2 regions of the Achromobacter seleniivolatilans genome follow, and region 1 is predicted to be linked to the other one. Evidence: riboswitches for the same ligand, from Rfam matches in the RefSeq annotation. Region 1 holds a riboswitch; the other holds the start of a gene.
The links. Region 1 has a riboswitch for glycine ahead of RAS12_RS02015 (D-amino acid dehydrogenase). Riboswitches for the same ligand answer to the same signal wherever they lie in the genome.
Positions count from the first base shown of each region.

Region 2: linked by a shared signal. The riboswitch ahead of gcvT (glycine cleavage system aminomethyltransferase GcvT) and the one ahead of RAS12_RS02015 (D-amino acid dehydrogenase) in region 1 are both predicted to bind glycine.

Region 1 covers NZ_CP132976.1:439,956-444,128, reverse strand. The annotation lists gene RAS12_RS02030 (Zn-dependent hydrolase) at 1-615, opposite strand, end outside; gene ampC (class C beta-lactamase) at 727-1,896, opposite strand; gene RAS12_RS02020 (hypothetical protein) at 1,847-2,005, shown strand; glycine riboswitch at 2,060-2,150, shown strand; glycine riboswitch at 2,151-2,251, shown strand; gene RAS12_RS02015 (D-amino acid dehydrogenase) at 2,292-3,518, shown strand; gene RAS12_RS02010 (autotransporter domain-containing protein) at 3,524-4,173, opposite strand, start outside.
Region 2 covers NZ_CP132976.1:5,790,768-5,794,940, reverse strand. The annotation lists gene gcvP (aminomethyl-transferring glycine dehydrogenase) at 1-357, opposite strand, end outside; gene gcvH (glycine cleavage system protein GcvH) at 459-836, opposite strand; gene gcvT (glycine cleavage system aminomethyltransferase GcvT) at 936-2,036, opposite strand; glycine riboswitch at 2,126-2,248, opposite strand; glycine riboswitch at 2,282-2,377, opposite strand; gene RAS12_RS26275 (ZIP family metal transporter) at 2,464-3,357, opposite strand; gene RAS12_RS26270 (superoxide dismutase) at 3,387-4,001, opposite strand; gene RAS12_RS26265 (BaiN/RdsA family NAD(P)/FAD-dependent oxidoreductase) at 4,147-4,173, opposite strand, start outside.

The DNA of each region.
Region 1 (4,173 bases):
TTGCTCGATATGCGCCTCGAAGTACGCGCCGACGCCGCCGGTTTGCGCCGGCGGCACCGCAGCCTTGCCGTCATAGCCAACCGTGGCCAACGCCTCGCGCACACTCACTCCTTCGCGGTCTTGCTGTGACAACGCGTGCTCCAGCGTAAACGCGCCCGCATACACGCCGGACCCCATCATCACGGGCACAAAGCGCGAGCCCTCTTCGTTGGTCCACACAGCCAATTCAAGCGGCGCTTCCGTTTGCACTCCGGCGTCATTCAACGTGCGCATCACCTCTAAACCGGCCAGCACACCATAATTGCCATCGAACTTTCCGCCCGTAGGCTGCGTGTCGATATGGCTGCCCGTCATCACCACAGGCAAGGCGTTATTGCGCCCCGGACGGCGCGCAAAAATATTGCCTATGGCATCCACGCGCACCTCACAGCCTGCGTCCTCGACCCAACTGACGAATAGATCGCGTCCTTGCCGGTCCAGATCAGTCAATGCCAGACGGCACACACCGCCTTTTTCTGTACCGCCGATCCGGGCCAGATCCATCAAAGACTGCCACAGACGGACGCCGTCCACGCGCAGGTCGGCCAAGGTTTCGGTAGCGGGGGCAAGGCTCATGGGAACTCCTGTCAGGGAATGGGCCGCAACGGCGTGCGGCAGGATGCGGTCGATTTTGTTCTGTGTACCAGCAATCATGCAAACACAAAATCAGAATGCGGCCGGGTCCTGCTACCGGTCCAATTCGCCCAGAATCCGGTAAGCCAGCTTCACTCGCGCCTCGTTCGGGTAGTTGCGGTTGGCAAGAATCACAATCCCCAACTGCTTGGACGGCACAAACGCCACATAGCCGCCAAATCCATTTGTCGATCCCGTCTTGTTGATCCACGTAGCGGATTGCGGCGCCAGCGGAGGGTTCAGCGCGACGACGGCATGGCTCTGCCTGTTCATCGAACCCGCGTTGCCGGACAGCAGGGAGGCAAGCGTCACCGGATACCGATACTGCTCCCACACCAAATCCTGCGTCATATCGCCCAGCTCGTAATAGCCGACATGCGTATCCGCAACCGCCTGCTTCAACAGCGGCGCCACATCGGTCCGCCCCAGGTTGACGTCGACAAAACGGATCATGTCGCGCGCGCTGCTCTTCACGCCATAAGCCTCGGCGGCCAGCACGCCCGGGTTGACGCGCACCGGCGCATCCTGTTGGTTATAGCCCTGCGCATAGGAAGCCATCTTTGCGGCAGGCACATCGATATAGGTGCTGGACAGCCCGAGCTTCGGGAACAGGTTCTGCTCCATCGCGGTGGTGAACGGCTGCTTCATGGCGTTGGCCGTCGCCATGCCCAACATGCCGATGCTGGGGTTGGCGTAAGTGCGTTGCGTACCCGCTGCGTACTGCGGCTTCCAGGCTTTCAGGTACGCCATCAGCTGCGCGCGGTCCTTGACCGCATCGGGCACTTGCAAGGGGAAACCGCCTCCCGTATGCGTAGCCAGATGCACCAGTGACAGCTTTGCAAAATCGCTACCGGCAAGCTCCGGCACATACTTTGCCGGACTATCGCTCAAGGCCAGTTTGCCCTCTGCCTGCGCATAGGCGGCCAACGTCACCGTAAAGGTTTTGCTGATCGAGCCCAGTTCAAACAAAGTGTCGCTGGTGACCGCTACCCCCGTCTGCCGCGAGGCCACGCCATAGTTGTAGAAGCGTTGCTTGCCTTGATGCGTGATCGCGATGGCAAGCCCGGGGATACCGAATTCCTGCATGGCCGCTTGTGCAGCCTGATCCACCACGGCGTCCAGTGCCGGATCGGCAGGCTGCGAAGCTGCCGCGCCCTGCGCAACTGCACAAACCATGCCCATCAACATCGCAATCCCAGTTCTAACCATAAAGCGGCGGCGCATCGATTTCATTCCAAAACGGGTTCTTTTTAATGATCTGATTGAAGCGGCGCGCGTCGGTCCGGAAAGCGGCGCACCGGGTGGAATCGTAACGCGGCAGCTGTTCCCCTAGCGTTAACCCTTAACGAACATCGGCGTAAATTTGGCTATGCTGCTCGGGTCGATTCACAACCGCGCAGAAGAGACTGGCCCCTGCGGCCGGCGCCGACGGAGCAACCGCCCCGGAAACTCTCAGGCAACAGGACTGCGCGAGTCTAGACAATCTGGAGAGAGGCGCCATGCGCGCCCACCGAAGGGGAACCCGCCGCCATCAGCGCGAGCGAGTGAAGCTCTCAGGTACAGAGACAGATGGGGTGCTGCGGCCAAGAATGGCCGTGGCCACTCAATCTGGAGCCATCATGCCCCGCATCGCCATCATTGGCGCCGGTATCACCGGCGTCACGTCTGCCTACGCCCTGTCAAAGCTGGGATACCAAGTCACCGTTTACGACCGGCAGCGCTACCCCGCCATGGAAACGTCTTACGCCAACGGCGGGCAGTTGTCGGCCAGCAACGCCGAAGTCTGGAACAGCAGCGCCACCGTCCTGAAAGGGTTGCGCTGGATGTGGCGCAAAAATGCGCCTTTGCTGCTGAACCCCAAGCCCAGCTGGCACAAGTATTCATGGCTGGCGCAATTCATGGGGCAGATTCCCAACTATCGCCAAAACACCATCGACACCACCCGGCTCGCCATTGAGGCGCGCCAGCACTTGTATGCAATGGCGGAAGACGAAGGCATAGACTTCGACCTGGAACGGCGCGGCATCCTGCACATTTATCACGACGCCGCCAGCTTCAAGACGGCCGACCGTGCCAACAAACTACTGCAAGAAGGCGGCCTGGAACGCTATGCCGTGTCCAGCCAGGAAGCGCGCAATATCGAACCCGCATTGCTCACGGACTGCTATGGCGGTTTTTACACGCCGTCCGATGCCACGGGTGACATACACAAATTCACCAGCGGTCTTGCGCGCGCCTGCGAGCGCCGCGGTGTCAAATTTGTCCACGATGCCGACATTGGCAACATCAGCCGCGACAGCCGCCCTTATGTGCTGGATGTGCGGCGCAACGGCGGCGCCGAAAGCGAACAGCATGAGACCGATGCCATCGTTGTCTGCGCGGGTGCTCTCAGCCGCCAGTTTGCCCGGCAACTGGGCGACACGCTGAACATCTATCCGGTCAAGGGCTACTCGATCAGCGTGCACCTGGACGACGATCAAAGCCAGGCCGCCGCCCCCAGCGTCAGTCTGCTGGATGAAGCCGCCAAGATCGTCACCAGCCGTCTGGGCGACCGTTTCCGCGTGGCGGGCACCGCCGAGTTCAATGGCTTCAATATGGACATCCGGGCCGAGCGCGTGCAACCGTTGATCGACTGGACCCGCAAACACTTCCCCCAGATCCGCACGTCACGCGTCGTCCCGTGGTGCGGCCTGCGCCCGATGACGCCAAACATGATGCCGCGCGTCGGGCCGGGCAAGCGGCCCGGCGTGTTCTACAACACCGGGCATGGGCATTTAGGCTGGACCTTGTCGGCCGCGACGGCGCAAATTCTGGCGGGAAGCGTGGAGCGGGCTTTGCCGCTCTAACGCTATCAATACCGCCACGTTACGCCCACGGTGCCGGCATTCTCACGATTGCCGCCACCGTACTGGCCGCTATACGTGATGCCGATGCTTGCCGATCGCGAGACCGCCACATCCAGCCCTAATTCCGTGAACGCCGCGTTGCGAGCCAGCGGGGCGCCTGACACAGTAAAGGGTTGGCTGCCATCGAACGCCAGGCGCGCGCGCGATTCAACATCGCCAAAAGCATGGCGCCAGCCTGCTGCCGCTCGGAGTTTTCCTTCCGTCGTACCCAGGGAGAATGCGGTCTGGCCGCGCAACCCCAATGTCGTGGTGGTAACGCTGTTGCGGCTGCCCTCACCGCTCAATGCAGCAATCCCCCCCGACTCCTGAAAGCCCCGGGTTCGGGTATCTGACCATGCCAACCCCGCAAAGGGTTCCAACTGCGCGCGCTCCGCTATCGGCACGGCATAACCCAGTTCGGCAAAAAGCTGGCTGGTACTGGCGCCATAATCCGCCGTCAGCTTTTGCAATTGCCCAGCCGCGGCGACATTGCGCGTCGTGGAGATGTCGTGCCAGGTGTATCCCGCACCCACAAGAAAATTGAGCTTGCCCGACCCTGCCTGGATAGCTTTGCCGCCGTAGATCATGGCGCTGTAGCTGTCCGCATCGGCCTTGG
Region 2 (4,173 bases), 1.3 Mb from region 1:
GCCTTGCGAGATTTCCGGCTGGTACGGCGTATAGGCCGTGTACCAGGCGGGATTCTCAAGAATATTGCGCAGCACGACGTTCGGCGTCTGCGTACCGTAGTACCCCTGGCCGATGTAGTTGCGGTAGACCTTGTTGCGGCCCGCGATCTGCTTCAGTTCGGCCAGCACATCGGTTTCGCTGCGCGACTGCGGCAGCGCCAACGGGGCTTGGCTGCGGATCTTGGGAGGCACGACTTCTTCGATCAGAGCGTCCAGGCTGGCGCTGCCAATCACGCGAAGCATGGCGGCCTGGTCGGCGTCGGAGGGGCCGATGTGGCGGGGAAGAAAATCGGTATGGGTGTCTAGGGCGCGCGACATGGGGGGATCTCGGGGGTAGCGGGTGTCCGTCCAAGGGCGGACGGTAGTGCGTCTGGCAAGGCGGGCGCGGGACGAGGGCCGCGCGCCCGCCTTGAGCCGGATTAGCCGTTAGCGACGGCTTCGTAGCCGGCAGCGTCCAGCAGCTTGTCGGCGTCGGCGGCGTTGACCGGCTTGATCTTGTAGATCCAGGCGGTAAAGGCCGATTCGTTGATCAGGTTGGGGTTGTTTTCCAGCTCTTCGTTGAAGGCGACGATTTCGCCATCCACGGGCGCGTAGATGTCGGAGGCGGCCTTGACCGACTCAACAACACCTGCAGTTTGGCCAGCGGACAGCTTGGCGCCAACCTTCACGTCGCCAACGAAAACCAGGTCACCCAGCTGATCCTGGGCGGTGTCGGTGATGCCAACGACGAACACGTCGCCTTCGGCTTTGACCCATTCATGGGATGCGGTGTACTTGCGATCGGTGGGCAGACTCATGGGAACTCCTGAGGGTATACGGGTAGGTGAATGGTGTTGCGCGCCTCGCGCGGGCGTTCCTGGCCCTGACCGGGCCGGCGCTCGCGCGAAGCTTCGAGTTTACGAGTGTTCGACGGCTTTGCCGTTACGGACGAACGGCAGTTTGCAGACCAGGGCGGGCACCCACTTGCCACGGATGTCGACCTCGGCGGTGTCACCCGGACGCACACCTTGCGGCAGGCGGGCAAAACCGATCGACACACCCAAGGTGGGCGACATGGTGCCGCTGGTCAGCTCGCCCGTGCCGGCCGCGGTACGCACGGCCATATGGGCGCGCATGACGCCGCGCTCTTGCAGTTTCAGGCCGATAAAGGTGGCGGGGGTGGCGAACTGTTCCAGCGCGTCGCGGCCGATAAAACGGCGGTCGGCGTTTTTCAGCGACACCGTCCAGGTCAGACCTGCCTGATCCGGCTGGGTCAGTTCATCCATGTCCTGGCCGTACAGATTCATGCCGGCTTCCAGGCGCAGCGTGTCGCGCGCGCCCAGACCGGCGGGACGCACGCCTTGGGCAACCAGGTCGCGCCACAATTGCACAACCTCGGTTGCGGGCAGCACGATTTCAAAACCGTCTTCACCGGTGTAGCCGGTACGAGCAACCAAGGTCTCATCGGCGACGCGGGCAGCGACAAACGGGGTCAGCGGTTCGGTAGCGGCTTGCCAGGCAGGACGCGCGGCCCAGACCTTGGCCCGGGCGTTCGGGCCTTGCACGGCCACCATGGCCAGGTCGCGGCGCGGCGTGATGGCGACGTCGAACTGGCCCGCCTGCTTCACGCGCTGCATCCAGGCGATGTCTTTGTCGGCCGTGCCAGCGTTGACGACCACGCGCCACTCATCGGCAGCGAAGTAATAAATGATCAGGTCGTCGATGACCCCGCCCTGCGGGTTCAGCATGCAGCTGTAGAGCGCTTTGCCAGGCACCGTCAGCTTGGCCACGTCGTTGGCGACCAGGCGTTGCAGGAAGGCGAACGCATCGGGGCCAATCACGTCCACGTTCAACATGTGCGACACATCGAACATCCCGGCGTCCTGGCGCACCGCGTGGTGCTCCTCCAGCTGCGAACCATAGGCCAAGGGCATATCCCAGCCGCCGAAATCGACCATTCGGGCGCCAGAGGCGATATGTTCTTCGGCCAGCGGGGTGCGTTTGAGGGTTGCGGACATGCGCGGGAACTCCGGGACGGCAGTAATGCCAGGGTTACGGAATGCCGGTCGTAATAGGCGCAATGCGCCCGCACGGCTACGGCTGAATCTTCCGCCCCTCTGTCCTTTTGCCTGAGAGTTGCCCCGCGTAGCGGGTTTGCACCTTCGGCGCCTGGGCTGCTCGCTTTGTCCCTAGTTCAGGGGCGGCGCCAGGTCTCTCCAGAGTACTGTTTTGCCTTATCCACACGGTAAAAACCGGGACGGGGCAAGCATGTGCGATATCGGTTACCTGAGCGATTCTGGGCGAATTGCGCCTTCGGCGGCGACCCTGATAAAAGGCCGCTCTCTCCCGCAAACATGCATGACAGCGGCGCCAAGCATACAACGAAAACAAGCACCGGAAAAGCAGGATTTCCCGGGGCTAAATGCCCGGGAAGCGGCGTCAGGCCTACCCCAGCGCCGTATCCAGCAGCATCATCAATACAAAGCCCAGCATCAGGCCGCAGGTTGCATAAACCTCATGGCCCTTGCGGTGCGATTCGGGAATGATCTCGTGGCTGATGACAAACAACATGGCGCCCGCAGCAAAACCCAGTCCCCACGGCAAAAGCGGCGCAGACCAACCGACAATGGCCGCACCCAACACAGCGCCCAAGGGTTCGACCAGGCCGGACAACATGCCCAGCGCCACCGCGAACGCACGTTTGTAGCCAGCGGCCAGCAAGGCTACGGCCACGACCAGCCCTTCGGGGATGTCCTGAATGGCGATACCGGTTGCCAGCGCCGTGCCCCGGACGGGATCACTACCGGCATAACCCACGCCAATCGCCAACCCTTCCGGCAGATTGTGCAAGGTGATGGCAAACACGAACAGCCAGGTGCGGCGCAGCCGATGGGCTTCAATGCCTTCGCGGCCTTTGATGAAATGTTCGTGCGGCAGCGTGCGATCCATGAGCAGCAAGACCGCAGCGCCCAGCAATACGGCGGCGCCCACCGTCAGGCCGGCGCCCCAGGGGCCATAGCCCAACTCACGACCCGCAGCGATACCAGGGGCCACCAACGAAAACGCGCTGGCGGCCAGCATCACGCCGGCGCCAAAGCCGAACATGCTGTCTTGGACCTTCTGCGGGATCGTTCTGGCAAAGAGGATGGGCAACGTGCCCAGCGCCGTGGCGCCAGCGGCCACCAGCCCGCCCAGCAGCGCATCCGCGACGTGCGGCGCGCGCACGTCCAGGTACGCCCACAGCTGATGCAAGGCCAGGCAAGCCACCATGACGGCCAGCGTCCACACACTGATGCTGGTCGCCGCTGGCCGCACGCGATGTCGGCTAAACGTGTTCATAGGCCGCTACCCTCCTTCGAGAGATGCGCTCAGCCCTTAGCAGCCGCGTAGCGGCGAGCCACTTCGGACCAGTTCACAACGTTGTAGAACGCGCCGATGTATTCCGGCCGGCGGTTCTGGTACTTCAGATAGTAGGCGTGTTCCCACACATCCAGGCCCAAAATCGGCGTGTTGCCCTGCATCAGAGGGGTGTCCTGGTTCGCGCTGCTCTCCACCACCAGCTTGCCGGCGGGGGTCACCGACAGCCAGGCCCAGCCGCTGCCAAAGCGGGTCAGGGCGGCCTTGGTAAAGGCGTCGCGGAAGGCGGCCAGACCGCCCAATTCGGATTCAATGGCGGCTGCCAGCGCGCCATCGGGCTCGCCGCCGCCTTCAGGCGACATGACGGACCAGAACAGGCTGTGGTTGGCGTGACCGCCGCCGTGGTTGCGCACCGCGCCACGGATGGCTTCGGGCAACTGGTCCAGACGCGCCACCAGGGCTTCGACGGGTTCGCCGGTGCTGATTCCGGCGCTGTCCAGCGCGGCGTTCAGGCTGGTGACATAGGTTTGATGATGCTTGGTGTAGTGGATCTCCATCGTCGCGGCGTCGATGTGAGGCTCCAGGGCGTCATAGGCGTATGGCAGGGTCGGAAGGGTGTAGGCCATGCATGTCTCCGGTGGACCCGCCCTCCCGGTGGAGGGCGAAAGTCAATAGCGAAAACATAAATGATATGTATTTTTATTTAATATCACAATGGCAGCGTTTCAATTCGTGCCATAGCGCTCTGCTATGGCACCGCAGTTGCCCTGCTTACAACGCTTTGCCGCAGGCCACGCC